One region of the Hydrogenophaga sp. ANAO-22 genome, then DNA from elsewhere that is predicted to be linked to it. Evidence: predicted binding sites of a transcription regulator. Region 1 holds the regulator's gene; each other region holds the start of a gene.
The links. Region 1 encodes LexA, which represses DNA repair genes until DNA is damaged. Its sites were predicted from a motif close to ACTGTATNNNNATACAGT; they were not measured.
Positions count from the first base shown of each region.

Region 2: the regulator LexA is predicted to act here: its motif matches at 6,141-6,158, upstream of ABSY19_RS17925 (putative DNA modification/repair radical SAM protein).
Region 3: the regulator LexA is predicted to act here: its motif matches at 3,894-3,911, upstream of imuA (translesion DNA synthesis-associated protein ImuA).

Region 1 covers NZ_CP159956.1:5,683,169-5,692,863, forward strand. The annotation lists gene ABSY19_RS27675 (Crp/Fnr family transcriptional regulator) at 21-740, opposite strand; gene ABSY19_RS27680 (oxepin-CoA hydrolase, alternative type) at 826-1,605, opposite strand; gene ABSY19_RS27685 (3-hydroxyacyl-CoA dehydrogenase) at 1,632-3,152, opposite strand; gene ABSY19_RS27690 (FimV family protein) at 3,229-5,352, shown strand; gene ABSY19_RS27695 (D-2-hydroxyacid dehydrogenase family protein) at 5,423-6,430, opposite strand; gene ABSY19_RS27700 (hypothetical protein) at 6,547-6,912, opposite strand; gene lexA (transcriptional repressor LexA) at 7,054-7,731, opposite strand; gene ABSY19_RS27710 (asparaginase) at 7,871-8,833, shown strand; gene ABSY19_RS27715 (hypothetical protein) at 8,838-9,257, shown strand; gene ABSY19_RS27720 (DUF6152 family protein) at 9,274-9,695, shown strand, end outside.
Region 2 covers NZ_CP159956.1:3,727,766-3,737,460, reverse strand. The annotation lists gene ABSY19_RS17950 (amidohydrolase family protein) at 1-36, shown strand, start outside; gene ABSY19_RS17945 (VOC family protein) at 33-938, shown strand; gene ABSY19_RS17940 (fumarylacetoacetate hydrolase family protein) at 970-1,836, shown strand; gene ABSY19_RS17935 (bifunctional 3-(3-hydroxy-phenyl)propionate/3-hydroxycinnamic acid hydroxylase) at 1,839-3,404, shown strand; gene ABSY19_RS17930 (UdgX family uracil-DNA binding protein) at 3,305-4,843, opposite strand; gene ABSY19_RS17925 (putative DNA modification/repair radical SAM protein) at 4,851-6,137, opposite strand; gene ABSY19_RS17920 (VOC family protein) at 6,238-6,612, shown strand; gene ABSY19_RS17915 (MarR family winged helix-turn-helix transcriptional regulator) at 6,635-7,237, opposite strand; gene ABSY19_RS17910 (tannase/feruloyl esterase family alpha/beta hydrolase) at 7,401-9,152, shown strand; gene ABSY19_RS17905 (enoyl-CoA hydratase) at 9,214-9,695, opposite strand, start outside.
Region 3 covers NZ_CP159956.1:5,287,882-5,297,576, forward strand. The annotation lists gene nth (endonuclease III) at 1-156, opposite strand, end outside; gene ABSY19_RS25620 (LysR substrate-binding domain-containing protein) at 178-1,128, opposite strand; gene ABSY19_RS25625 (DUF2917 domain-containing protein) at 1,212-1,517, shown strand; gene ABSY19_RS25630 (PLP-dependent aminotransferase family protein) at 1,610-2,800, shown strand; gene ABSY19_RS25635 (hypothetical protein) at 2,810-3,196, opposite strand; gene ABSY19_RS25640 (nucleotidyltransferase domain-containing protein) at 3,189-3,539, opposite strand; gene imuA (translesion DNA synthesis-associated protein ImuA) at 3,953-4,774, shown strand; gene ABSY19_RS25650 (Y-family DNA polymerase) at 4,719-6,029, shown strand; gene ABSY19_RS25655 (error-prone DNA polymerase) at 6,040-9,147, shown strand; gene ABSY19_RS25660 (LysE family translocator) at 9,174-9,695, shown strand, end outside.

The DNA.
Region 1 (9,695 bases):
CAGTGGCGACAACGCCGGGGTCAGGACTCGGCTTCGGCGATGCGCATGAGCATGTCGCGGTTGCGCACCACCACACCGCCTTGTTCGATGCGGATCGCGTCCTCGCGCTCCATCGACTTGAGCTCCTGGTTCACGCGCTGCCGCGACGCGCCCAGCAGCTGCGCCAGTTCCTCCTGCGCGAGTTGCAGGCCGATGCGCATTTCGCTGCCGTCGGCCAGGCAGGGCACGCCGTAGCTGCGCACCAGGTGCAGCAGCTGTTTGGCCAGCCGCGCGCGCAGGGGCAGGGTGTTGAGGTCTTCTACCAGGCCGAACAGCGTGCGGATGCGCCGTGCCTGCAGTCGCATGAGCGCTTCGTACAGCTCCACGTGCGAGGCCAGGATCTTCTGGAAATCGGTGCGCGCCACGCACAGCAAGGTGGTGGCGCCATGCGCGTAGGCATCGTGCGTGCGCTGGTCGCCGTCGAACATCGCCACATCGCCGAACCACACCCCGGGCTCCACATAGGTCAGCGTGATCTGCTTGCCCGAGAGCGAGGTCGAACTCACGCGCACCGCCCCACGGGCGACCGCCGACCATTCGGTCGGTGGGTCGCCGCGTGCGACGATGAGGTCGCCGTCCTTGAATCGCTTGACGTGGGCGCATCGGAGGATGTCGTGACGCAGGGAAGGTGAAAGGCTGCTGAACCAGCGACCGTTGTTGATCGCCTCGCGTTCTTCCATTGTCAGAATCGGTTCGTCCATGGGCTGTCTTTTGAGTGACTGAGGGTGGCCTTCATTGTCGCCACTGGGACGCGGCGGACAGATCAGGGTATGCGCGCAGACCGCGTCAACGGTAGTTGGCGGCCCGCTTTTCCATGAAGGCCGTGATGCCTTCGCCCGCGTTGGCGTGGTGCAGGTTGCGCACGAAATGATCGCGCTCGGCCGACAGCTGCGCGTGCAGCGTGACCGTCGGGGCGTCGTTGGCGAGTTCCTTGATGCTGCTGAGCGCGTTGGGCGCGCGCGCATTGAGGCGTTCGCACAGCGTCAGCGCGTCGTGCAGCGCTTCTCCAGGCGTGCTGGTCTGGGTGATGACGCCCAGTTGCTGCAGCCGCTCGGCGCCGATGCGTTCACCGCACAACAGCAACTGCAGCGCCGTGGCCCGGGGCAGGGCGCGCATCAGGCTCCAGGTGGCCCCGCCATCGGGCGACAGGCCCACGCTGCTGTACGACATCGCGAACACGCTGTTCTGCGCGGCGATCACCAGGTCGCAGGCAAGCGCCAGTGAAAAACCGGCACCGGCGCACGCGCCTTCCACGGCCGCCACCACGGGCTTGGGGAAGGCGCGGATGGTCTCGATCCAGTTGTGCAAACCCTCGATGCTCTGCGCCTGCACCTCGGGCGGCTGCTGCCGGTTGGCCAGCAGCCGCTGCAGGTTGCCGCCGGCACAGAAGTGCGCGCCTTCGCCCGTGAGCACCACGCTGCGCACTTCGGGGCTGCTTTCGGCCACGTTGAGCGCTTCCACGCCAGCGGCGTACATGTCGGGGCCGAGGGCGTTGCGGTGTTCCGGGTTGCTGATGGTCAGCACCATGGTCTGGCCATGGCTGTGGCTCTTGAGGCTGGCGGTCATGCGGTGTCGGTCCTTGCGGTCGGGAATCAGGCTTCTTCGTGCGTCAGGCTCAGGCCCAGCGCACCACGGCGGCGCAGCCAGGGGGAAGGGCGGTAACGCGGGTCGCCGTACACCGTCTGCAGGTTGAACAGGATCTCCAGCAGGTTGGTGGGACCAATGCGGTCACCCATGGCCAGCGGCCCCATCGGGTAGCCCAGGCCGAGGGTGACCGCCACGTCCAGGTCGGCCGGCGAGCAGATGCCCTGCTGGCACATGTCGGTCGCGATGTTGACGATGGTGGCCACCACGCGCTGCGTGACGAAACCACCGCTGTCGCGCACCACGCTCACGGCCTTGCCGTCGCTGGCGAACAGGGCGTGCGCGGCGTCGCGCATGTCGGCCCGGGTGGCGGGGTTGGTGGCCAGCACGCGGCGGCGGGTGGAGGCGTCGTCGAGCATCATGTCGATGCCCACGGTGCGCGACGCGTCCAGGCGTTCCACGGCGGCCAGCGTGGTCACGTCCAGACCCAGCGGCGCCACCAGAATGAGCGCGGCGGCCGACGGTGCGGCGGCGGTCTCGATCTGCGCGCCCAGGTTCTTGAGCAACTGATAGAGCTCGGCCCGGCGGGCTGCCTTGGGCGAGACCCAGACCGGTGGCAGCTCCGCGACGGTCGGCGCGGCCACGTCGGCCGGCACCTGGGCCACGCCCTTGTCGTAGGCATAGAAACCTTCACCGACCTTCTTGCCCACCACGCCCCCAGCCAGGCGCTGGGCGGTGATCACGCTGGGGCGGTAGCGCGGCTCCTCGAAATACTGGTGGTAGATCGACTCCATCACGGGGTGCGACACGTCCAGCGCCGTCAGGTCCATCAGCTCGAACGGGCCGAGCTTGAAGCCCATCTGGTCCTTGAGGATGCGGTCGATGGTGGCGAAATCGGCCACGCGTTCGCCCACCACGCGCAGGGCTTCGGTGCCGTAGCCGCGGCCGGCGTGGTTGACGATGAAGCCCGGCGTGTCCTGTGCCGAGACCGGCGTGTGGCCGAACTGGCGGGTGTAGTCCGTCAGGCGCTGGCAGACCGTGGCGCTGGTCTTGAGGCCGGCAATGACCTCGACCACCTTCATCAGGGGCACCGGGTTGAAGAAGTGGTAGCCAGCGAGTTGGGCCGGGCGCTTGAGCGCGGCACCGATCGAGGTGACCGAGAGCGACGAGGTGTTGGTGGCCAGCACCGCATCGGGTTGGACGATGGCTTCGAGATCGGCAAACAGGCGTTGCTTGACGTCGAGCCGTTCGACGATGGCTTCCACCACCAGATCGCAGGGCGCGAGGTCGGTCAGCGCGCCGGCCAAATGCACCCGTGCAAGGCAGTCTTCCATCTGGCTGGCCTCCATGCGGTTCTTGCCCACCAGCGTCTGCCAGGTGCCTTGAAGGGCGGCGCGGGCGGCCTCCGCCGCGCCGGCCTGCACGTCGAAGAGCCAGACCTGGCTGCCGGCCTGGGCCGCCATCTGGGCAATGCCGCGGCCCATGGCACCGGTCCCGACGATGCCCGTATGAAGAAATATGGGTTGCATAAGTGTGTTGTATTTGGAATGAGGGTGCCTGGAGCTATGACAAAATGATCCAACGAAAGAACGAAGGGCTTCCAACGTGCGCCAGACATGGACAGGCTGTATTTTGCTATTAACTGCGCTGGGCAGTTCGGCGGCCACGCTGGGGCGGCACAGTGGTGCAGCTGTCATCGGACAACCTCTCGATGTCCGGGTCCAGGTTCTTCTCGCTCCGGGTGAGGATCTCACCAACCAGTGCCTCAATGCGGATGTCTTTTTTGGCGATACGCAAGTGTCGCCCGGTCTGGTTCGCAGCACGCCCCAGAAAGCCGAGGCCGAGTCCTCGGTGCGCATCCAGACCCGGCAGCCCATCAACGAACCCATCGTCACCTTGTACGTGCGCGCCGGCTGCGGCACCGCGTTCACCCGCCGCTTCGTGCTGCTGGCCGACCCGCTCAACGAGCCGATGGCGCCGGTCGACCGATCCAACAACCCGGTGGCCGTGACGCCCCCGGCGGTGGCGCAGGCGCCTTCCACGCCTGCGGGTCCCGGTGTCGCGGGCGGCAGCCCGGTTGAGAGCAGCACCGCCAGCGCTCGGCCGCCCGTTGCGGCTGGCCCTGTGGCTTCGCCATCGGCACGGCCTGCGCCCAAGCCCGCCGCGAAACCGGGTGCCACCGCGTCGCCCCGTGCGAGCAGTGTGGTGCGCCGTCCACCGGCACCCCCTGCGGCGCCCCGCCTGCAGCTGGACCCGATCGATCTGGATGCGGGCATCGAGCGCGATCCGACGCTCAAGCTCTCGCCCTTCTTGCTGAGTGAGCCCGCCACCTCCGAAGAAGCCCGCGCCGCCGCCGGCCTGCTCTGGAAGTCTCTCAGCGCGTCGCCGGAAGACATCCTGCGGGACGCTCAGAAACTCGCGGCGCTGGAGGCGGAAGCCGAGCAACTGCGCAACGCCCGGGCCCAGAGCCAGAACAGCATTGGCGAGCTGAACGCCCAACTGAACGAGGCGCGTGACCAGCGCTACCGCAACTGGCTGGTGTACCTGCTGGGCGCGCTGCTGTTGCTGACGCTTCTGGCGCTGCTGATGGCGTCGCGCCGCCGTCCAGCGCAGGCCGGGTCCGAGGCATCCCGTGCGTGGTGGTCCTCGACGCCTGAAGACAAAACCCTGCCGGCACAGCTTCGCAAACCCGTGCGCCAGGGCGCTCCGACGGTGGCGGCACCCGCGCCCGGCGGCGTGGAACTCGACCTCCACCTGGATCAGGATTCGTCGCTGGACGATTTGCAGGCCCTCGATGGCGCCGCTGCGCGCGAGAGCGATCCACAGCCGGAATCGGCGGTTGCGCTGCCATCGCGCGACCGTCGGGATTTTTCACCGAGCGCCTTGGGCATCTCCCGTTCGGTGGCCACGGAAGAGTTGTTCGACATTCAGCAGCAGGCCGACTTTTTCGTGTCGCTGGGTGAGGACGAACAGGCCATCCAGGTGCTGCGCAACCACCTGGCCGAGAGCCATGAGCCCAGCCCCCTGGCTTACCTGGATCTGTTCAAGCTCTATCACCGCCTGGGGCGCCGCGAAGACTACGACGCCCTGCGCGACGAGTTCAACCACGTCTTCAATGCCGGCGCGCCGCCCTTCAACCGCTACACCGACGGTGGCCGAGGCCTTGAAGCCTACGAAACGGCCTTCAGCCGCATTCAGTCGCTGTGGCCGGAGCCCCGGGTGCTGGACCTGATCGAGGAATCGATCTTCCGCGACGCCAGCGACGACGAAGTCGAGGTGTTCGATCTCGAGGCGTACCGGGAGCTGTTGCTGTTGCACGCGATGGCCAAGGAGCTGATCAAGCGAGACGAGCCGTCCGCGGCAAAGCACAGCGAATTCCGGCACACGAACATGCAACCGCTGAAAGCCGACGGCCGGCGTCCGAGCGCGCCAGCCGGCAAGAAGCCCCCCGTCGCTGAAGAGCCTGCTGGCGGTCGCAACACCCAGCCGATGGACCTGGGTGTGCTGGTGCCTGCGTCCTCCCACCTGGGCCTGGACATCAACCTGAACGACCTCTCCGAGTTCTCTGCCTTCGAGGCCTTGTTGCCAGAGGTATCGCCGCCTGTGGAGCCGACCGCCAAGGCGGGTGACGCCCAGGACCTGCCCCTGAGCAACCTGATCGATTTCGAGGTGTTGGACTTCATGCCGCCCGACGACGAGCCAGGCTCGAAGCCGGATGGCAAACGCTGACGCCCTTGGGACCCAGAAAAAACGCCGGTGACAACCGGCGTTTTTTCTGGGGTGAGGTCGATCGCAGCCATCAGCGTCGAACCTGCAGCGCGCCTGGATTGACGATATTGGTCGGTGTGCCCTTGATGTAGTTGACCACGTTGTCGAACGCGGAGGAGAAGTACATCTCGTAGCTGTCCTGCTCGACATAGCCGATGTGGGGCGTGCAGATGCAGTTTTCGAGCCGCAGCAGGGCATGGCCTTGCAGGATGGGCTCGGATTCGAACACGTCGATCGCGGCCATGCCCGGGCGACCCCGGTTCAGCGCGGCGATCAGCGCCTCGGGCTGGATGAGCTCGGCGCGGGAGGTGTTGACCAGCAGCGCGGAGGTCTTCATGGCGGCGAGGTCTTCGGGTGTCACACAGCCCGCGTTGGTCTCGCTCAGCCGCAAGTGCAGGCTCAGCACGTCGGCCGTTTCAAACAGGGCTGCCTTGCTGGGGGCCACATCGAAACCATCGGACGCGGCGCGGGCACAGCTTTCTTCGCTGCCCCACACGATCACGCGCATGCCGAAGGCCCGCCCGTAACCTGCCACCATCTGCCCGATGCGGCCGTAGCTCCAGATGCCCAGCGTCTTGCCACGCAGCACCATGCCCACGCCGAAGTTGGCCGGCATGGCCGCGGCCTTCAGCCCGGCCTGTTGCCAGGCGCCATGCTTGAGGTTGGAGACGTATTGCGGGATGCGGCGCATGGCCGCAAGCATCAGGGCCCAGGTGAGCTCGGCGGTGGAGACGGGTGAACCCACGCCCTCGGCCACCGCGATGCCACGCTCGGTGCAGGCATTGACGTCCACATGCCCGCCCACGCGCCCGGTCTGGGCGATGAGTTTGAGCCGGGGGAGTTTTTCAACCAGTTGACGGGTGATGGCGGTGCGTTCCCGGATCAGGACCAGCACATCGGCATCGCGCAATCGGATGGACAGCTGGCCCACGCCCTTGACCGTGTTGGTGAAGACTTTGGCCGGGTAAGGCTCCAGTTTCTCGGCACACCGCAGTTTGCGCACAGCGTCCTGATAGTCATCAAGGATCACAATATTCATGACCCTATTGTGCCTTCACCTCCCAGGCCTTCCGGGCCGCTGACCCCTGGTTACAAGCAGGCACGGCGCGCCGGGAGCCTGGAGGATGGCCGTGTGCTCGCTGGCGGCGGCCGAGTTCAGGCCGCGCGCGTGGACAGCTGGCGTTCCTGGTCGGCCAGTCGATCGAGTTCGGCGCACACATCGTTGATGCGGCCCGAGATCACCAGCCTGACACCGGCCCGGTGCGCTGCCGCGGGACCAGTCTGCTGCAGCACGCGCACGCGAGGCACAGGCTCCGCTGCCGGTGGCACGGCCCGCAAGACAGGTGACGTGCGGGCCGTGCTGGCGCGCTTGAGCCACCCGGCACGCGCAAATCGCTGCACAGCCCGCGTGGCCACGGGCTCGTTGGCGGCCGGTGCCCGGCGAAGAGCGGGAGAGGGCAACCAGCAGTCGATCAACTGCAAAGGGGCGCGCCACGTGTTGGTGTTGAAAATTTTTCCCATGCGAAACTCCATTGGGTGGGGTTGAACACAGGCAGGATTGCAAAATCAAACGCCTTCGCAGGGATGTGTCCTTGTGGTGGGTTGTGCACCCACCGGGACCAAACGCCCGCCACCTGCTGAGGCGACACGGACCGGGATCGGTCAGAGCTGGAAGCTGTTGCGGATCAGGCCCACGGCGAGTCCTTCGATTTCGAAGGGTTCGCCCGGCTCGACGACGATGGTCTTGTAGTCGGGGTTTTCCGCGTGCAATTCAATCAGGTGCTGGCGCCGCATGAAGCGTTTGACGGTGACGTCGTCACCCAGGCGGGCCACCACGATCTGGCCGTTCTTGGCTTCCTTCGTGGCCTGCACGGCGAGCAGGTCGCCGTCCATGATGCCGATGTCGCGCATGGACATGCCACGCACCTTGAGCAGGTAGTCGGGCGTGCGCTGGAACAGGCTGCGCTCGACCTGGTAGGTCTGGTCCACATGCTCCTGCGCCAGGATGGGCGAACCGGCTGCGACGCGACCGATCAGGGGGAGCACCAGCTGGGCCAGGCTGGGGATCGGCAGTGTAAGCTGGCGCCCGCGCGAATCGTTGATGGACTGCAGGTCTTCGCTGCGCAGGCGGATGCCTCGCGAAGTGCCACTGACCAGTTCGATCACGCCCTTGCGCGCCAGCGCTTGCAGATGCTCTTCGGCGGCATTGGCCGACTTGAACCCGAGTTCGCTGGCAATTTCGGCACGGGTGGGCGGTGCGCCGGTGCGTGCGATCGCCGTCTGGATCAATTCCAGAATCTGTTGCTGCCGGGCGGTGAGCTTCGGTGCGGTATGGGGCATGTCGAGCATGAGGACCTCGTCGGGAACGTGGTGGCCAAGGGGAACGCCATCTGGGAAGACAGGAACAACGCGGGAAGTGGCTGATACCTGTTTTCTTATCCAGTATCTGTATTTTTAACCAGTTTTCAAGGATTGGCAAGTGGTGGACACAAATCAGGGCCGGCGGCTCGTGATCCTGGGCACGGGCGGCACCATCGCCGGGCGTGCGGCGCAGGCGGGCGACAATGTGGGCTACGTGGCGGGGCAGGTCGGCGTGGCCGATCTGGTGGCGGCCGTGCCGGCTTTGGCCGGCATGCCTCTGGCAGTGGAACAAGTCGCCCAGATCGACAGCAAGGACATGGGCCTGCCGGTGTGGCAGGCGCTGGCGGCACGGCTCCAGGTGCATCTGGACGATTGCCAGGTGTCCGCGGTGATCGTGACGCACGGCACCGACACCCTGGAGGAAACGGCGTTCGTGCTGCAGCGCCTGCTCCAACCCACCAAGCCCGTGGTGCTGACCTGCGCGATGCGCCCGGCTTCCGCGCTGGTGCCGGATGGGCCGCAGAATCTTGCCGACGCGCTGGCCGTGGTGCGGCAGGGGGAGGCCGGCGTGGTGGTGGTGTGTGCCGGAGAGGTGCACGGCGCGCTGGAGGTGGCGAAGGTGCACACTTACCGCCTGGACGCTTTTGACTCCGGAGACGCGGGGCCGCTGGCTTGTGTGGAGGAGGGGGAGGTGCGCCGTTTCCGATCCCGGGGCGCCTCCGTTGCTTCCCACGATCCAGCCCCGCTGGCCCGCTTCCTGGCGGCCGATGCCCTGCCTCGGGTCGAACTGGTGACCAGCCATGCCGACGCGGACGGCAGCCTGGTGCGGGCCTTGATGGCGCCAGGCGCTGCCCGTCCCTTGCGGGGCATCGTGGTGGCCGGCACGGGCAACGGCACCGTTCACCAGGCGCTGACCGATGCGCTGAATGCCGCGCAGGCACAAGGGGTGCGGGTGGTGCTGGCGACGCGTTGTGCGCGCGGAAGGGTGGTGCCGCACGCTGGCCTGCCGTTCGCGCACTCGGCCGGGCTCTCGCCGGTCAAGGCCCGGTTGGCGCTGGCGCTGGACCTGCTGATGGAATGACGCGATGTTCGCCGCGCTCGGTGCCCACGCCTGGGCGTACCCCATGCTGGAAGTGGCCCATCTGCTGGGCGTGGCGCTGTTGCTCGGCAACCTGACGCTGCTGGAACTGCGGGTGTTCGGCTGGGGCCAGAGCCTGCCTATGGAGCCTCTAGCGAAACTGAGCCTGGGCCTGGTGGCGGTGGGTTTCGCGCTGGCCGCCGTGTCGGGCCTTCTGATGTTCGGTACCCAGGCCGGGGAACTGCTGGCCAATCGCGTGTTCACAGCCAAGATGGTGTTGATCATGCTGGCGGGATGCAACGCCGGCTGGTTTCACGCCCGCCGATCGCTGCAGTGCCAGGACCGCACCGCGCGCCTCTTGATGCTGCTGTCGTCGGCCTTGTGGCTGCTGGTGCTGACCTGCGGCCGTTGGATCGGTTACGTGTGATGGGAAGGAGATCTTCATGCAACGACGTGATGTGATTCAGACCGGCGCCTGGCTGGGCCTGGGGGGTTGGGCGGGTGGGGCGCTGGCCCACCATGGCTGGAGCAGCTTCGACCAGGACCGGCCGATCTACCTGGAGGGGCGGGTGGTCGAGGTGAAGTGGCGCAACCCGCACGCCGAGCTGGTGCTGGAGTTGCCCGAGGCCCTGCGCCTGCCGACCGACCTCGGCCAACGCCCTTTGCCTGCCCAGACGGCGGGCATCGACGGGCCCGCGCTGTTGGCCAAGACCGTGTTGCCCACGCGCCGCGACCGGCGCTGGGAGATCGAACTGGCGCCGCTGTTCCGGTTGGGGCAATGGCAGATGCCTGAGGTCAAGACCGGGGCCTCCCTGTCCACCGTGGGCTTCACGTTCAAGGACGAGAAGGGCGAAGCGATCCTGCG
Region 2 (9,695 bases), 2.0 Mb from region 1:
CTCGGCCTGCCGCACAAGAAAGTGAGCACCCCATGAGTTCCCCCTGGATCGAGGCCGTGCGCAGCGTGGCCCTGAACGTGCCCGACCTGGCGCAGGCCGAGGCCTTCTACACCGAGGTCTGGCGCCTGAGCGTGGCGCACCGCGGCGAGCAGGCGATCTGCCTGCGCGGCACCGGCAGCGACCACCACCTGCTCGCGCTGCACGCGGGCGGCCCGGTGCCGCAGATCCGCCAGGTCACGCTGCGCGCGCGCAGCCTCGACGCGCTGCACGCCGTGGCCGAGGCCGTGCCGCGCGCGGGCGGCACCCTGCTCTCGCCCATCGGCCCGCTCGATCACGACCCCGCCGGCGGCACCGGCCTCACGCTGCGCGACCCGCACGGCCGCGTGATCCAGGTGGTGCACGGCGATGCGCGCGGGGAAGACACCGGCCCGCAGCGCGACCAGCCCGCGCGGCTCACGCACGTGGTGCTCAACAGCCACGCGGTGGACGACACGCAGCGCTTCCTCACCGAGGCCCTGGGCTTCACGCTGGCCGACCGCACCGTGGCCATTGCCTTCATGAACTGCAACCACGACCACCACACGCTCGCGGTGGGCGTGGCCGACAACGACGCGCTCAACCACATCGCCTTTCTGATGCCCGACGCCGACTCGGTGATGCGCGGCGGCGGCCGCATGAAGGACGCCGGCCACCCCATCGAATGGGGCCCCGGCCGCCACGGCCCCGGCAACAACCTCTTCAACTACTTCATCGACCCCTTCGGCATCGTCATCGAGTACACGGCCGAGGTCGAGCAGGTGGATGAAAGCTACGTGCCCCGGGGCCCGGCGGAATGGAAATGGCCGCCCGGCCGCGTCGACCAGTGGGGCATCTCGCCGCCGCCCGGCGCCACGCTCAAGGAAGCGCAGCGCCGCGTGCTGTTCGCCTCCATGCCCTGAACCCGTTTTTTCTCCGCAACCTGACCGCACCATGAAATTCACCACCTACCTGCGCGACGGCGCGCCCCGCCTGGCCGTCGTGAACGGCGCCGACTTCGTCGACCTGCACGACGCCCAACCCCAGGTGCCGACCGACCTGCGCGCCGCGCTGAAGGCCGGCGTGGACCTGCACGCCGCCGCCCAGGCCGCGCTGGCCGGGCCCTTCAAGCGGCAGGCGCTCGCCGGCGCCGCGCTCGCGCCGCTGCTGCCCGAACCCGGCAAGACCGTGTGCCTGGGCCTCAACTACTTCGACCACGCCAAGGAAGGCGGCCGCGAGAAACCCGACTACCCCTGGTTCTTCTACCGCGGCAGTTCCTCGCTGATCGCGCACGGCGACGCCGGCGTGGTGCCCCGCGTCTCCGGCAAGTTCGACTACGAGGCCGAGCTCGCCGTCGTCATCGGCCGCACCGTGCCGCGCCACACCACGCAAGCGGATGCGCTGCAATACGTGTTCGGCTACAGCTGCTTCAACGACATGAGCGTGCGCGACTACCAGAAGCGCACGCCGCAATGGACCATCGGCAAGAACTTCGACGGCACCGGCGGCTTCGGCCCGGTGCTGGTGACGGCCGACGAACTGCCGCCCGGTGCCGCCGGCCTGAAGATCCAGGGCCGCCTCAACGGCCAGGTGATGCAGGACGCCAACACCAGCGACATGATCTTCAGCGTGGCCGAGACCATCGCGCTGCTGGCCGAGGTGCTGACGCTGGAAGCCGGCGACGTGATCGTGATGGGCACGCCCGCCGGCGTCGGCCAGGCGCGCACGCCACCCGTCTGGATGAAGGCCGGCGACACCTTCGAAGTGGAGATCGAGCGCATCGGCACGCTGGCCAACCCCATCGTGAACGAACAGGCCTGACCATGCAGCAGCGCGTTTTCGATGTCGCCATCGTGGGCTGCGGGCCCTCGGGCGTGGTGGCCGCCGGCCTGCTGGGCCAGGCGGGCCTGAGCGTGTACGTGTGCGACCGGCTCGTCGACGTGCACCAGATCCCGCGCGCCATCGCGCTGGACCACGAGATCATGCGGGTGTTCCAGCAGCTCGGCGTGGCCGATGCGGTGGCACCGTTCTGCGAACCCTTCACGCCCTCCGAGTACTTCGGCGTGGACGGCCAGCTGATCCGCCGCATGACCATGGTGGCGCCGCCCTTCCCACAGGGCCACACGCCCTCGATGGTGTTCACCCAGCCCGAGGTCGAGAAGGTCCTGCGCGCGCGCGTCGCGCAGCTGCCCAACGTGGTGGTGGAGCTCGGCGTGGAGATGACCGGCCTCACGCCGCACGACCAGGGCGTGGACCTCGCCATCGGCGGTGCGCAGGGCGGGCCCGCCCGCACGGTGCGCGCGCAATACACCATCGCCTGCGACGGAGGCTCCAGCGCGGTGCGCACCGCACTGGCCATGCCGCTGGAAGACCTGGACTTCGACGAACCCTGGCTGGTGGTGGACGTGCTCATGAACGAGCGCGGCCTGGCCAAGCTGCCGAAGGTCAGCGTGCAGTACTGCGAACCCGAACGGCCTTGCACCCTGGTCATCGGCCCGAAGAACCACCGCCGCTGGGAAATCTCGCTCAACCCCGGCGAAGACCCGAAACACGCCGCCACCCCCGAGGAAACCTGGCGCCTGCTCTCGCGCTGGATCACGCCCGAGGACGGCACGCTGTGGCGCCAGTCGAGCTACCGCTTCCACGCCTTGGTGGCGCAGCAATGGCGCCGGGGCCGCGTGTTCCTCGCGGGCGACGCGGCGCACATGCAACCGCCCTTCCTCGGCCAGGGCATGTGCCAGGGCATCCGCGACGTGAGCAACCTCGCCTGGAAACTCGCGGCCGTGCTGCGCGGCGAGGTGTCCGGCGCGAGCGCCGAGGCTCTGCTCGACAGCTACGGCGACGAGCGCAAGGCCCACGTGCGCGAACTCACCAGCCGCATCAAGCACGTGGGCGCGGTGATCTGCGAACGCGACCCGGTGAAGGCCCGCGAGCGCGACGCGGCGATGCTCGCCCAGTGCGGCGGCAAGGTGAAGGACACGCCGCGCCAGGACATCCTGCCGCCGCTGAGCACAGGCTGGCTCGCGCCGCAGGACCACGCCGCGCGCGGCAGCCTGTTCCCCCAACCCTGGCTGCTCAGCGGCCCGCAGCGCCAGCGCATGGACGCCATCGCCGGCAACGGCTGGCGGCTGGTGCTGGCCCCGGGCCAGGCCGTGCCCGGCGGGGCGGGTGCCCTGCCGTGGTTGCGCTGCGTCGCGCTCGGCACGGTGGGCGCGCTGGAGACCGACGGCGTGGCCGAAGCGTGGCTGCAGCGCCACCAGAGCGTGGCGGCGCTGGTGCGGCCGGACAACTATGTGTATGGCGTGGCCGGCACGACCGATGAGGCGGCGGCGCTGTTGTCGGCACTCGCCACGCGGCTGGGCGTGGCGGCCGAGGCCTGCGCGGCCTGAGGCCAAGCCGGGCGCAGCGCCTCCACCCAGTCCTCGAACGGCGGCGCGCCCGACTCAGCACGGCGCAGCACGGCCGCCGGGTGGTGCACCACCCAGACCGGCAGGCCATCGGCCCGCGCCTGCCAGCGCCCCAGGCTCTGCGCCACGCCCACCCCCCCGCCGAGCAGGCTGGACGCGGCGGTGGCGCCGAGCGCGATCACCGCCTGCGGCTGGACGAGGCGGATCTCCGCTTCCAGCCACTGCTCACACGCTTCGGCCGCGCGCTGGCCGGGCGTCTTGTGCAGGCGCCGTTTCCCGCGCGCCAGAAAATGGAAGTGCTTGACGGCGTTGGTGAGGTAGATCGCGTCCACCGGCCAGCCGAGTTCGGCGATGGCGCGCCGCAGCAGCGCGCCGGCGGGCCCGACGAAGGGGCGGCCCGCGAGGTCTTCCTGGTCGCCCGGTTGTTCGCCCACGATCATCAGGCGCGCGCCCACGCGGCCTTCGCCCCAGACGACCTGGGTCGCGCTGCAGGCCACCGGGCAGTCCGAGCAGTGGCGCGCGCGGCGACCCAGGTCGTCCAGCTGCTCCTGCGGTGTGCGCGGTGCGCGCGCCGCCGCGCGAGGCGCGCCGATGGGCAGGCGGCGCTGCGACTCGCTGACCTGCGCCACCATGCGCGCGCTGCGCTGCGGCGCGGTCCGGATCAGTTCGGTGATGGCCTGCGTCTCGGGCAGGTTGTGCCAGTAGCGGCGCGGCATCTCGCGCAGCATGGCGGCGGTCTTGAGCCGCGAGGGGTTGAAGATGCTGCGGTAGTAGTCGAGCCACAGGGCCTCGCCGGCATCGGGCGGGGGCGCGAGCGAGCGGTCCACCCCGGGCGAGAACTCGAGGCCTTCGCGGTTCCAGTGCACACACAGGCGCGGTGTGAGGATGGCCCAGCGCATGGCCGCGAAGCGCTGCGCGAAAAACGGCGCGGCCGCGCGAACGATGTGATGCACCGGCTCGAACCAGGCCACGTAGCGCGTGCCGCCGCCATCACCGTCCTCGATCGGGCGGAAGCGCACGAAGGCGTGCATCTTGTGGATTTCGCGCCGCACCTCGCGCGCCATGCGCTCCAGTGCGAGGCGACGGGGGTCGAGCGCATCGCGCCAACGGCGCGGGTCGGCTTGCAGATCCAGCGCGAGTTCGTGCAACCAGCGGAACCGCTCGGGGTGCGCGTGCTGCGCCACCGCATCCGCCAGGTCCATGGCCCCGGCGGGCAGGCTTCGCAGCGCGCGCAGGGGCACGGCTTCGGGCGGCGGCGCGGTGGCGGGCGAGGCCGCGTCTTCACCCAGCAGATCGCCCTGCCCTTCGGTGCCGTCGCGCCACGCCACGCCGTGCGGCTCGGCGCCGCAGGCGATCAGCGCCGACAGCGCGCGCAGCGTGGCGGGCACGTCGTTGGCGTCGTACTCGATCTGCCAGCGCATGGGCGTCTCAGGCAACGGCGGGCGCGTCGAACAGATCGGGCTGCTGGCGCACGTCGGCCTGTCTGACCGGCCTGGGCCGCGCGGTGGAAGACAAGGGCACCGCACCGGGCCGGTGGTCCGGCAGGTGCACGAAGTCCAGCGCCTTGCGGCCCGCCGTGCCCAGGCGCTCCATATCGGCGCGCCGCACCTGGCGCACGCGCCGCGCGTCGAGCAGGCGCTGCACCGAGTGCGCGCCCAGCCCGGGCACGCGCAGCAGGGTCTCGCGCGGCGCGCGGTTCACATCCACCGGAAACCACTCCGGGTGCGCGAGGGCCCAGGCGAGCTTGGGGTCCATGTCCATGGCCAGCATGCCGCCGGGCAGCACGAGTTCGCTCGCGTCGAAACCGTAGAAACGCATCAGCCAGTCGGCTTGGTACAGGCGGTGCTCGCGCACCAGCGGCGCGGCCTGGCCGGGCAGCCGGGCGCTGGCGTGCGGGATCGGGCTGAAGGCCGAGTAGTAGACGCGCTTGAGACGGTAGCCCGCGTAGAGCCCGGCGCTGACCTGCAGGATGCTGCGGTCGTCCGACGCGTCGGCGCCGACGATCATCTGCGTGCTCTGGCCGGCGGGCGCGAAACGCGGCGGTGGCGCGCTGGCGGCGGGCCGGCCGGGCAAGGAGCGGATCTGTTGCGCCTGCGTCTTCTGCTCGCGCGCTTCGTCCAGCTTCAGGCGGATGCCGGCCATCGACTGGCGGATCTGCCGGCTGCTCTTGCCCGGCGCGAGCGCGTCGAGCGAGTCCTGGCTGGGCAGCTCGATGTTGATGCTGAGGCGGTCGGCGTAGCGCCCGGCGCGCGCGAGCAGGGCCTCGTCGGCATCGGGAATCGTCTTGAGGTGGATGTAGCCGCGAAAGCCGTGCACCTCGCGCAGCTGGCGGGCCACCTCCGCGAGCTGCTCCATGGTGTAGTCGGGCGAGCGGATGATGCCGGAGCTCAGGAACAGGCCCTCGATGACGTTGCGGCGGTAGAAATCGAGCGTGAGGTTCACCACCTCTTCCACGCTGAAGCGGGCGCGCTCGACATCGCTGGAGACGCGGTTGACGCAGTAGAGGCAGTCGTACACGCACCAGTTGGTGAGCAGGATCTTGAGCAGCGAGATGCAGCGCCCGTCGGGCGCGTAGCTGTGGCAGATGCCCATGCCCTCGTTCGACCCCAGGCCCTGCTGGTCCCTCGAATCCCGGCGCGTGCCGCCGCTGGAGGCGCAGGAGGCGTCGTACTTCGCGGCATCCGCGAGGATGCGGATCTTGCGGGCGACGGACATCATGCTGTAATTTTATACAGTATCTCGTCCGGGCGCTCGCCGGCTGTCACTTGGCGGCCGTCTTGCCCTACAGTGCGCCGATCACACCGAGGAGATGCCCATGCCCAACCTGGCCACCATCGAGATCAAGGCCTTCCTGCCCGCGATCGACTTTGACCAGTCCCGGCGCTTCTACATCGACCTGGGCTTCACCGAGGCCTGGGCTTCGGAGCAGATGGCCTACCTGCATGCCGGCAGGAGCAGTTTTCTGCTGACGAAGTTCTACGTGAAGGACTTCGCCGAGAACCTCATGATGCATTTGCTGGTGGAGGACGTGGACGCGTGGTGGGCGCACGTCGAGGCGCAGCGGTTGGGCGAGCGCTACGGTGTGCGCGCCGAGCCGCCCGAAGACCGGCCCTGGGGCATCCGCGATTTCATCCTGAACGACCCGGCGGGCGTGTTGTGGCGCATCGGGCAGGACATCGAGGGCAAGTAGGTCTCGCCGCCCACGCCTTGCTTCAGCGCGAGCGTGCCAGCTTGTGCAGCAACTCCGCGAGCATGAGGTGCTCGGCCGGTGTCAGGGTCTTGAAACTGGCTTTTTCGTTGTCGAGCAAGCGCCTGGTGAGTTCCTTCACCAGCGACTCGCCTTGCTCGGTCACGGAAAGGTGAAAGCCTCGTCTGTCGTTTTCGTTTGTTTCACGAACTACCAGACCACGGCCAGCCAGCTTGTCGAGGCCGTTGGTGATGTAGGGGGCGCTCAGCCCGAGCGCCTTGGTCAACTGGGCGGGCGACACCAGCGGGTTGGCGTGGATCAAGGCCAGCAGGGTGTACTCCACCGTGCGCAGCGAATGCGAATTCCCGACCACATCCTGGAACAGGCCGATCGTGACGATGGAGGCCTGGGCCAACTGGTAGCCGAGCAGCTGCTGCAAGGCGCCCTCGCGCAGGCGCCCGGCGGGCGTTGACTCCATCGCCAGCTTGGGTTCATCGGCCCTGGCACGCACCACCTTCTGCGGCAGCCCCTTCTTCGATGCGGCAGCGGGCTCTGCGCCGTCGCGGGACTGCGCCCTGTTCTTGACGGTCTTGGAAGGTGGCGTGTTGAGGCTGCGCTGTTTGTCCATGAAGTTCTCCTCAGCACGAGATGCACCGGAGAGGGTGGATTCTGCCTGCTTCAGCTCCTAGGGTATTCACCAGTCTTTTTATTTAGTTAACTGAACTAACCTTGTTCCGCGACATGGGCGCAAACCCTTCGCAAGACACCACAAACAAACGTAGGAGACAGTCATGCTTCAAATCAGGATGGCCGCGTTCGCGACGGCCAGCACTGCGGTTTTGCTCGCGGCCTGCGGAGGAGGAGGAGGTGGTGGCGGCCAGGAAGCTGCGGCCCCGTCCACACCGACCACACCTTCCCTGGCCATTCCGGCACCCGGCTCGCTGCTGCCGGCGGCTGATGCCAAGACCATCACCGCGGCCGACTGCACGGCGGCCAAGCTGGGCACCAGCGTCGCGGTCGCGGACATTGGCGAGCCGGTGTCGGCGGTGACATTGAACGCGCCCGTCTGGACGGCCGCGGCGGGATCGAATCAGGCCTACTGTTCGCTCACGGGTGCCATCTATGCCGTGGACCCCAGCGCACCGGTGATCAACTTCCGCGTTTCGCTGCCGGCGAGCTGGAGCCTGCGTGCGGTGCACACGGGCGGTGGTGGCATGAACGGCTTTGCGCCGGGCGCGCCGTCTGCCGCCATCCTCGCGCTGGGCGCGGCCACCTGGGGCAGCGACTCCGGCCACAGCTTCCTGGACTCGACCTGGGCCCTGAACGAAGAAGCCATGATGAACCTGGGCTTCATGCAGATGAAGAAGACGCGCGATGTGGGCGTCAAATTGACCGAGCGCATGTACGGCGAAAAGCCTCGCTTTACGTATTGGCAGGGCGGCTCGCAGGGTGGCCGGGAGGGCCTGACGGTGATGCAGCGCTACCCGGCTGACTATGACGGCGCGGCCCTCACCGTGCCCATCGTCAATTTCTCCACCTTGCTGCTGGCACCCGAACTGATCCGCATCCAGGAGAAGCCCCTGGCAAACTGGGTTCCCCCCGTCAAGGTGGCGGCGATCCGCCAGGAGTTCATTCGCCAGTGCGACAAGCTCGATGGCCTGGCCGACGGCATCATCAACAACTACCAGGCTTGCCGGGACATCTTCAACGTCAAGGCGGGCGCGCCCGGCCGCAATCCGTGGCTGAGCAAGCGCTGCCCGGGCAACGTCGACCCCAATCCGACCGACAGCACGGCCACCGCCTGCTTCACCGATGGGCAGATCCAGACGCTGAATTTCATCTATTCACCTTATGAGTTTGCCACCCCGCTGGCCAATGGCGTCACGTCGTTCGGCATGTGGGCGCCCACGACCGATCCAGGTGGCTCGGGCTTGCTCATCCCTGCCCGCCATGTGGGCCAGGAAGGTGCCGACCCGGGTGCCACCAACCACACCCACCTGGGCATCCTCGGCGTGACGGGCTTCCTCATGAAGAACCTGAATGCGAACCCGCTGGACTACGTGGAAGGCGGCGCCCTCAATGCACGCCGGGTCCAGATCTCGCGGCACCTGGATGCGACGAACCCGGACCTGACAACGTTCTACCGGCGCGGCGGCAAGGTGCTGATCACCATCGGCTCGAACGACAGCCTGGCCTCCACAGGCGCACAGCTGGACTACTACCAGTCGGTGCTCGACAAGATGACCCGGCCGGTGGTGGACGCTTTCGCGCGCTTGTGGGTGTTGCCACAAACCGGCCACGGTCTGTCCGGCACCAACCACACGGTCGATGGCGATGGCGCCACCATCCCGGCGACCGCGATTCCCAATTCGTTCAACGGCCTGCAGATGGTGGTGGACTGGGTGGAGCAGAACCGCGCCCCGAGCAAGAACCCCACGGTGACGGCGGGCACCAAGGCACTGCCCATGTGCTCATACCCGCAGCACCCGAAGTACGTTTCGGGTGACGCCGCGCTGGCGGCGTCCTACACCTGCGCGGACTGAGCACGGCGGTCCCGGACAGACAAAAGGCCTCGCGATCAGCGAGGCCTTTTTCGCTGGCGCCTCACACCTTCGAGAAGTCCGGCTTCCTGCGTTCCATGAACGCGCCAAACGCCTCGCGCGCGGCCGGCTCGCCCAGCATGCGGCCAAAGCTCGCGCCCTCTTCGGCCATCACGGCCATCACCTGTGGCGTCTGGTGCTTCTTCATCAGGCGCTTGGTCTCGATCAGCGCGCTGATGGGCTTGGCCGCGAGCTTGCGGGCCACGGCCTGCGCATAACCGGCCGCCTCCATCGGGGGCAGCACGCGGTTGACCAGGCCCACTTCCAGCGCGGCCTCGGCCATGAAGGGCTCGCCCAGCAGCAGCGCCTCGGCCGCACGGTGGTAGCCCAGCATCTGTGGCACCAGCAGGCTGGACGCGGCCTCGGGGCACAGGCCGAGGTTGACGAAGGGCATGGAGAAGGCGGCGTTGTCGCCGGCGTAGACCAGGTCGCAATGGAACAGCATCGTGGTGCCCACGCCCACGGCCGGGCCGCACACCGCCGCCA
Region 3 (9,695 bases), 400 kb from region 1:
GCGCGTGGCCTTGTTGACGCCCACGTCGGTTGCCTGCGCCGAGAGCAGCACGGCGGCGAGCAGCTCGAACACGCTGGTGTACTCCAGCTCGGTCTGCGGGGTGGGGTTGGCGGCCTGGAGCGTGGCGAAAAAAGCTTCGATCTGGGTGGGCGTCATGGGCTGGGATTCTCGCTCAGCTCAGCCGCGCTCGGCCTCGGCGCGCAGCCAGTTCGCGAAGTCCAGCGCGTCGGGGTTGTCGTGCGCGTGCTCCGCCACTTCCACGTAATACCCCCGGCGCGTGGCCGCGCCGCCGCTGCGGAAGGGCGCGACCAGTTGCTTCTTGTCCAGCAGCGACTGCAGCAGCGGCAACCGGCCGATCACCACCCCCTGGCCGGCCACGGCGGCGGCCACCGCGTCGGCGTACTGGGTGAAGTGCATGGCGTTCTTCATGCGCATGTCCTGCAGGCCCATCACCTGGAACCAGGGGTCCCAGTCCGAGGTGATGGCGTGGCCGGCGGGTCTTTCCACGGTCAGCAGCGTGTGGTGGGCCAGGTCGGCGGGCTGGCGCAGCGGCGCGCCCGGCTGGCGCAGCAGGGCCGGCGCGCACAGGGGCTGCACCACTTCTTCGAACAGCGCCCGCCCGCGGCCGGCGCTGGACGGCACGAAGCGCACCGCCACGTCCAGCCGATGGCGCTCCAGGTCCATCATGTCCATCGTGGCGGAGATGCGCACGTCCACCAGGGGATGGTCGGCGGCGAAGCGGGCCAGGCGGGGAATCAGCCAGAGCGAAGCGAAACCCTGTGTGCAGGTCATGGCGACCTGGCGCAGGCGCGGGCCGGGGCGCACGCGCGCCGAGGCGTCGCGCAGCCGCTCCAGCGCATCGCGCGTGGCCCGCTGCATCACCTCGCCGGCTTCGGTCAAGACCAGCGCGCGGTGCCGCCGCTCGAACAGCGGCGTGCCCAGGCTGTCTTCCAGCAGCTGGATCTGCCGGCTCACGGCCGACTGCGTGAGGTTGAGCTCCTGCGCGGCCAGCGTGAAGCTCAGCGTGCGCGCCGCCGCGTCGAAGCAGGGCAGCAGGTCCAGCCGCAGCATCTGCGAGCGCGGCAGCGGGAGCAGTTCGGCGCCGGTTTTCACATTCTTGAATGGCATGCGAAGCATTCGAAATGAACGTTTGTCCAGTATAGGGCGGCTCCGTACAGTCATGCACATCCCTGATGCGAAAGGAGCGTTCCATGACAACCGACACCTTGACCGTGGACCTGAACATGCCCCACCGGGCCGTGAAGGCCATCCCCTCGGGCGCCTTGCGCCTGGTCTGCCGCGAAGGCAGCGTCTGGATCACGCTGGACCACGACCAGCAGGACGTGATCCTCAACGCGGGCGAGCATTTCGTCGCCCAACCGCACCACCGCGTGATCGCCTACGCCCTGCAGACCGCCGTGCTGCGGCTGGAACCGCTGCCCTGCGCGCGGCGCGCCACCGCCTCGCGCTGGAACTGGCTGCCCCGGCGCCGCGCTCGCGCCCTGGCCGTGGCCTGAGGGAGGCCGCACCGGGCGCCCCACGCCGGTGCGCGAGAATGGAGGCCGTTGTCCATCACGACCTCACGGAAACCGCCACCATGCCCTTCACCATTCCCTTCGCCGACCGCCTCAACAACGTCGAAACCTCCGCCATCCGCGAACTCTTCAAGCTGCTGGGCAAGCCCGGCATCATCAGTTTTGCCGGCGGCTTTCCAGACAGCGCGATGTTCGATGTGGACGGGATCCGTGAAGCGGTGAACGCCGCGCTGACCGAAGAGGCCGGTGGCGCGCTGCAATACGGCGCCACCGAGGGCTACCAGCCCCTGCGCGAACAGCTGGCCGCCTTCATGGCCAGCAAGGGCGCGAAGGACGTGGGCGCGAACGACCTCATCGTCACCACCGGCAGCCAGCAGGGCCTGGACCTGCTGGGCAAGACCCTGGTCTCGCCCGGCGACAAGGTCATTGTCGAAGGCCCGACCTTCCTGGCCACCATCCAGTGTTTCCGCCTCTACGGCGCCGAGCTCATCAGCGCGCCGGTGGACGGCGACGGCGTGAAGACCGACGAACTGGACAAGCTCATCGCAGAACACAAGCCCAAGTTCGTCTACCTGATCCCCACCTTCGGCAACCCCAGCGGCGGCCTGCTCAGCCTGGAACGGCGCAAGCGGGTGCTGGAGATGGCGGTGAAACACGACACGCTGATCGTCGAAGACGATCCGTACGGCGACCTCTACTTCGGCGCGGCCCCGCCGCCCAGCCTGCTCGCGCTCAGCCCCACCGTGCCCGGCAGCCGCGAACGCCTGGTGCACTGCGGATCCTTGAGCAAGGTGCTCAGCCCCGGCCTGCGCGTGGGCTGGATGGTGGGCCCGGCCGAGCTGCTGGCCAAGGCCACCATGTGCAAGCAGTTCAGCGACGCCCACACCAGCACCTTCGCCCAGGCCACCGCCGCGCAGTACCTCAAGGCCGGCCGCATGCCCGCCACGCTGGACAAGGTGCGCAAGGTCTACGCCGAGCGCGCCATCACCATGGGCAACGCCCTGCGCCGCGAGCTGGGCGATGCGATCGACTTCGTGCAACCCCAGGGCGGCCTGTTCGTCTGGGCCAGCCTCACGGGTGCCGGCGGCAAGGTGAAGGACGGCGGTGAGCTGGCCAGGCGCGCGATCGAAAAAGGCGTGGCCTTCGTGCCTGGCGCGCCGTTCTTCGCGCGCAACCCCGACCACGCGACGCTGCGCCTGTCCTTCGCCACCGTGGGGCTGGAGAAGATCGAGGAAGGGATCGGGCGCCTGGGCCAGGCGGTCTGAGCGGCGGCGTCAGCCAGAGCGCTTCTTGGTGCGGCTCTCGGCCTTGCGGGATTCCAGCCGCTCCGCCTCGGCCACGGCCAGCACTTCTTCCAGTGCCGTGATGGCCAAGGCCATTTCCTGGCGAAAGAGCGGCGCTGCTTGCCTGGCGTTGTGCAGCACGTGCCTGGCGCGCTCCGGGTCGATCTCGCTGCCGTAGCGCCTGCGGCCCACGTGGCGAAAGCCGCGCAGATCATCCAGCATAGTCTCCATGCCGGTATAGACGCTGTTGACCGTGGCGCCGGCCAGCTTGCCGTAAGCCCAGTCCCCTGCGGCGGGGTTCTGAGCTTCCCAGCGCCCGAACTCCTCCAGCTCTTTGTCGAGCTTGGCCATCTCGGCCTCGAAGTCTCTTCTATGCATTCAGGCTGTCCTGTATGCGGGCAAAGGCGTCGGGTCCGATGGTCTCTTCGGCTACGACATCCACCGGGATGGTGAGGCGCTCGGCCAGCGTTTCGGAGACCGCGCGCATGGCCCCCAGCGGCCCGGGGTCGGTGATCAGCAGATCGATGTCGGAGTGGGGCGTGGTCTGGCCTGTTTTCATCGAGCCGAAGAGACGGACCGTCACGCCTTTTTTCTTCATGGCCGCGATGATTGCGCGCGCCTCTTGCCGACCCAGGCGCAGACGCGCTTCGGCCTGCCGCTGTGTGCCGGCATCAGGTTGGTGGAGCGAGAGCCTGGGGTGGGCCCGCGTCTGCACGTGCATTGGGGGTTCAGGTGCCCTTGGTTTGGCGGGCCTGCCCCGGGGCAGCCTCGGGTCGGCCACATCCGAGGGGATGAGCCACAGGGTCAGCGGCCCCAGGCTGTGCTGGGCGGCGCCCGGGATTCGACCGGTGCGGCACAACTGCCGCACCCGTTCCGCGCTGATCCCATGGGCCTTGGCGTATTCCGCAGGCGAAAGCAGGGAGACGGGCGCACCCGATCCCCCGGAAGAAGGCCGGGCAGAGCGTCGAGCGGAGTGAACGGGAACCATGGCGCATTCTACAAAAACCGTAGACCCCCACAATATTTAATGAGCCGCCGCTTGCCCTTCAGATGGACAGGACTTGGGCTTTCATATACTGTACGGAGATACAGTATCTTGACGCATCCCAGACCTCCCCGCGCACTCATCCCGCCATGCTGCCCGCCGTTTTCTGGCAGGAGGACGATCCGTCCCCGGCCCCCATACCCGTTCGCCCGGTGCCGCCGCCCGCTGGTGGCCTGCCGGCGGCCGTGGCCGCGGCGCTGTGGCGGGGTGACCAGCTCGGCGCGCCGGTCTCGGCGGTGTGGCCCAGCGGCTTCGCCGCGCTGGACGCGCAGTTGCCTGGCGGTGGCTGGCCCGGCCACGGGCTGACCGAAATCCTCACCCCGCACAGCGGCACGCTGGAATGGCGCCTGCTCGGGCCGGCGCTGCGCCAGGTCTGTGCCGCCGGGCAGGCGGTGGTGGTGATCGGCCCGCCGCTGTCGCCGCACCTGCCCGGCCTGCGCTTCGAAGGCCTCGACGAGCGCCAACTGGTCTGGGTGCAGGCCGACACGGCGGCCGAGCGCCTGTGGTCGGCCGAGCAGCTCATCAAGGCCCAGGCCGGCGGCGCGATCGTCGCCTGGCTGCCGCGGGCGAGGGCAGCGCAGATCCGCCGGCTGCAGGTGCTCGCCACCGGCTTCGAGTCGCCGGTGTTCGTGTGCCGGCCCATGCACGCCCTGGGCGAGTCGTCGGCCGCGCCGCTGCGCGTGCAGGCCTGCGTGGGGGTGGACTGGGAGCTGCAGTTGCGCATCGCCAAGCGCAAGGGCCCGCCGCTGGAGGCCACCCTGCACCTGCCCTCGGTGCCGGGTGGCCTTGCCACCATCCTCCCACCCCGGCTGCGTGAGCCCAGCCGGTGGATGCCCCGAACCGAAGAGAACGAGCATGTTGTGGTCCGCCCTGCTGCCCAGCCCGAGCGCCGGCACAGCCCCGCCCACTGAGGCCGCGCCGCAGCGCGCGCTGGCGACCTGGGCCTTGCAGTTCACGCCCCGCGTAGCCCTGGCCGACGAAGCCGTGCTCATGGAGGTGGCGGCCAGCGCGCGCCTGTTCGGTGGCCGCCGTGCCTTGCGCGAGCGCGTGTGGGGCGAAGCCCGCGAACTCGGCGTGGCGCAGCTGGCCTGGGCGCCCAACGGCCTGGCCGCGCTCGCGCTGGCGCGCGCCGGCATCGAGAACGGTTTCCAACGCCCGCTGGCCGCGCTGCTCGACACCCTGCCCATGGACACGCTGAGCGCCGTGCGGCCGCACCGGCTCACGCTCGAACACATCGGCTGCCGCACGCTGGGCGACGTGCGCGCGCTGCCGCGCAGCGGCCTGGGCCGCCGCTTCGACCAGCTCCTGTTGCAGGCGCTCGACCAGGCCTACGGGACCGCGCCCGAGGCGCACGACTGGGTGGCGCTGCCCGAGCATTTTGAAGAGCGGCTCGAACTCATGGCCCGCGTGGAGCAGGCGCCGGCCCTGCTGTTCGGCGCGCGGCGCCTGCTGCGCGTGCTCAGCGGCTGGCTGGCCGCGCGGCGCGCGGGCGTCACCGCCTTCACGCTGCGCTGGGCACACGACGCGATGCGCGCGCGCGCGGCGGGCGAGGGCGGCGAGATCACCATCCGCACCGCCGAGCCCACGCGCGACATCGAACACCTCTGCCGCCTGCTGGGTGAGCACCTGGCGCGCGTGAAACTGCTCGCGCCCGTGGGCGACCTGGTGATGGTGGCCACCGAGGTGCGGCCGCTGCATGACGTGAGCGCCTCGCTGTTGCCCGACACCGTGCGCCAGGGCGAGCAACTGGGCCTGGTGCTGGAGCGGCTCTCCGCCCGCCTGGGGCCGCAGCGCGTGCTGCGCCCGGTGCTGTGCGAAGACCACCGCCCCGAATGGATGTGCCGCTGGCAGCCGGCCACGCTGCCCCTGCCGCGCCAGGGCGCGCCCGGCACCGAACTGCCACAGCCCGGCTTCGTGCTGCCCATGCCCTTGCGGTTGGCCGTGCGCGACCACCGGCCGGTCCACCACGACAGCGAACTGGTCATGCTGCTCGGGCCGCAGCGCGTGGAGGGCGGCTGGTGGGACCGCGTCGAAGGCGCCGAGCGCATGCGCAACGTGGTGCGCGACTACTGGGTGGCCCTGTCCCCGCAGGCCGGCGTGCTGTGGGTGTTCCAGACCCGGCTGGACGGCGCGCCCGCCTGGTACCTGCATGGGCACTTCGCCTGAAGGCACTGCCATGAACGCCGATGCCCTTCCCGATTACGCCGAGCTGCGCTGCCTCTCGAACTTCAGCTTCCTGCGCGGCGCCAGCCACCCCGAGGAACTGGTCGAGCGCGCGCAAGCCCTGGGCTACCGCGCCCTGGCCCTGGTGGACGAGTGTTCCCTGGCCGGCGTGGTGCGCGCCCACGTCGCCGCGAAAAAGCACGGCTTCAAGCTGCTGATCGGCAGCCAGTTCCAGGTGCGGTGCGACGCGCCCTTCACCCTGGTCGTGCTGGCCTGCAACCTCAACGGCTACGGCAACCTGTGCGAATTCATCACCCGCCTGCGCCGCAGCGCCCCCAAGGGCACCTACCGGTTGACGGTCGGCGACATCGATGCCGCGGCCCTGGCCGACTGCGTGGTGATCGCCGTGCCCGACCGCCACAGCGACCAGGATCCGATGGACACCATCGCGCGTTGGCTGCTGCAGCACTTCATGGGCCGCTGCTGGCTCGGCGTGGAACAGCTCTGCCGTTTCGACGACGAAATGCGCCTGCACCAGCTGCGCCAGAGCAGCGCGCTCACCGCCGTGCCGCTGGTGGCCGTGGGCGACGTGCGCATGCACGTGCGCTCGCGCAAACCCCTGCACGACGTGCTCACCGCCACGCGCATCGGCAAGCCGCTCACCGAATGCGGCTTCGCGCTGGAGCCCAGCGCCGAGCAGCGCCTGCGCGCGCGCCTCACGCTGGGTCAGCTCTACCCCGCCGACCTGCTGGCCGAAACCCTGGCGGTGGCCGCGCGCTGCGATTTTTCGCTGGACGAACTGCGCTACCAGTACCCGAGCGAGGTGATCCCCGAGGGAGAAACGCCGCAGAGCCACCTGCGCCAGCTGACCGAAGAAGGTGCCCGCAGGCGGTGGCCGCAGGGCACGCCCGAGGCGTTTGCGAAACAGATCGAGCACGAGCTGGAACTCATCGCCTACAAGCGGTACGAGCATTACTTTCTGACGGTGCACGACATCGTGGCCTTCGCCCGCTCGAAAGCCATCCTGTGCCAGGGCCGGGGCTCGGCGGCCAACAGCGTGGTGTGTTACTGCCTGGGCATCACCGAAGTGGACCCGGGGCGCACGGGCCTGCTGTTCGAGCGCTTCATCTCGCGCGAACGCGACGAACCGCCCGACATCGACGTGGACTTCGAGCACGAGCGGCGCGAGGAAGTCATCCAGTACCTGTACGGGAAATACGGCCGCGAGCGCGCCGCGCTCACCGCCACCGTCATCAGCTACCGCCCGCGCAGCGCGCTGCGCGACGTGGGCAAGGCCCTGGGCTTTGCGGAAGGCTCGCTCGATGTGCTGGCCAAACAGTCGCGCTGGTGGGACGGGCACGCGATCGCGCCCGAACGGCTCCAGGAGGCCGGCCTCGACACCGGGCAGCTGAAGGTGCGCCAGCTGCTGGAACTCACCTCCACCCTCATGGGCTTTCCGCGCCACCTCTCGCAGCACACCGGCGGCTTCGTGCTCACGCAGTTGCCGCTCTCGCGCCTGGTGCCGATCGAGAACGCCACCATGAAAGACCGCACCGTGATCGAGTGGGACAAGGACGACCTCGACGCCGTCGGCCTGCTCAAGGTGGACGTGCTCGCGCTGGGCATGCTCACCGCGCTGCGCAAGGCGATGGCCCTGCTCGGTGACAAAGACGGGCGGGCGTTCTGCATGCAGGACATCCCGGACAACGACGGCCCGACCTACGACATGATTTGCGCCGCCGACACCGTGGGCGTGTTCCAGATCGAGAGCCGCGCGCAGATGAGCATGCTGCCGCGCTTGAGGCCACGTTCTTATTACGACCTCGTGATCGAGGTCGCGCTGGTGCGGCCCGGGCCCATCCAGGGTGGGGCGGTGCATCCTTATCTGAACCGGCGGCAGGGCAAGGTACCGGTGAGCTTTCCCGGGCCGGAGGGCGGAAGGGCCTTGAGGGCGGCGTTGGGCCGCACGATGGGCGTGCCCATCTTTCAGGAGCAGTGCATGCAGATCGCCGTGCTCGCGGCCGGCTTCACACCCGGCGAGGCCGACGAATTGCGCCGCGCCATGGCCGCCTGGAAACGCCACGGCAACGTGCAGAAATACGAGCAGCGGCTGATCAAGGGCATGACCGATCGTGACTACGAGCCCGAGTTCGCCAAAAGCATCTTCGAGCAGATCAAAGGTTTCTCCAGCTACGGCTTTCCCGAAAGCCACGCCGCCAGCTTCGCGCTGCTGGTCTATGTGAGCGCGTGGATCAAATGCCACCACCCGGCCGAGTTCCTCACCGCGCTGCTCAACAGCCAGCCGCTGGGTTTCTACACGCCCAGCCAGCTGGTGCAGGACGCGAAACGCCACGGCGTGGTCGTGCGGCCGGTGGACGTGCTGCACAGCGACCGCGACAGCATCCTCGACGCCGATGGCGCGGTGCGCCTGGGCATGCGCCTGGTCAGTGGCATCGGCCAGGAAGCGGCCGAGCGCATCGTGCAGGCGCGCGCGCAACAAGCCTTCCGCAACGCGCAAGACCTCGCGCGCCGCGCCGGCCTGGACCAGCCGCAGATGAAAGCGCTCGCCGCCGCCGACGCCCTCATGGGCCTGAGCGGCCACCGCCGCCAGCAGGTGTGGGACGCCGCCGCGCTGCGCCCGCCACCGGCCTTGCTCAAGGGCGCGCCGGTGGACGAAGCCCCGCTGGCCCTGCCGCCCGCACCCGAAGGCGAAGCCATCGTGTGGGACTACGCCAGCCTGGGCCTCACCCTGCGCCGCCACCCGCTCGCCCTGCTGCGCGAAGAACTCGCGAAGCGCAGGCTCATGACCGCCGAACAACTCAAGGACGCGCCCAACGGCCGCCTCGTGCGCCACTGCGGCATCGTCACCCTGCGCCAGCAGCCCGGCACCTCCTCGGGTGTGGTGTTCGTGAGCCTGGAAGACGAAACCGGCGTGGTGCAGGTCATCGTGTGGCAACGCATCCGCGAACGCCAGCGCGCTGTGCTCACCGGCGCGCGCCTGCTGGCCGTGCGTGGCGTGTGGCAGCGCGAGGGCGAGGCGCGCAACCTCATCGCCGGCCACCTCGAAGACCTCACGCCCCTGCTCAACGGCCTGTCCACCGTGAGTCGGGATTTCCATTGAGGCCCATCGGCGCTAGCATCGCCCCCATGAACCTCGACACCTGGCTCATCTACCTGCTGGCCGCCGCCGGCCTGTCCCTCTCGCCCGGCCCCAACGGCCTGCTCGCGCTCACGCATGGGGTGCTGCACGGCCAGCGCAAGACGCTGTTCACCATCTTCGGCGGCACGCTGGGCTTCGTGGCGGTCATCGCGCTGTCCATGTTCGGCATCGGCGCGCTGCTGCAGACCTCGCTGGTGTGGCTCACCGCGCTGAAGTGGCTCGGCGGCGCCTACCTCGTGTGGCTGGGCATCCAGGTCTGGCGCTCGCCGCCCGTGGGCGTGCAGATCACCGAAGGCGACCGGGCCGGGCCGGCGCGCTCAGGCGGCTCGCTGTTCCGACAGGGGGCCCTGTCCGCCGTCACCAACCCCAAGGGCATCCTGTTCTTCGCGGCCTTCCTGCCGCAGTTCATCGACCCGCACCGCAGCCTGTTGCTGCAGTTCCTGATCATGGCCGGCACCTTCGCGCTGGTCGAGGCCATCACCGAGCTGTTCATCGCCGGCATGGCCGCG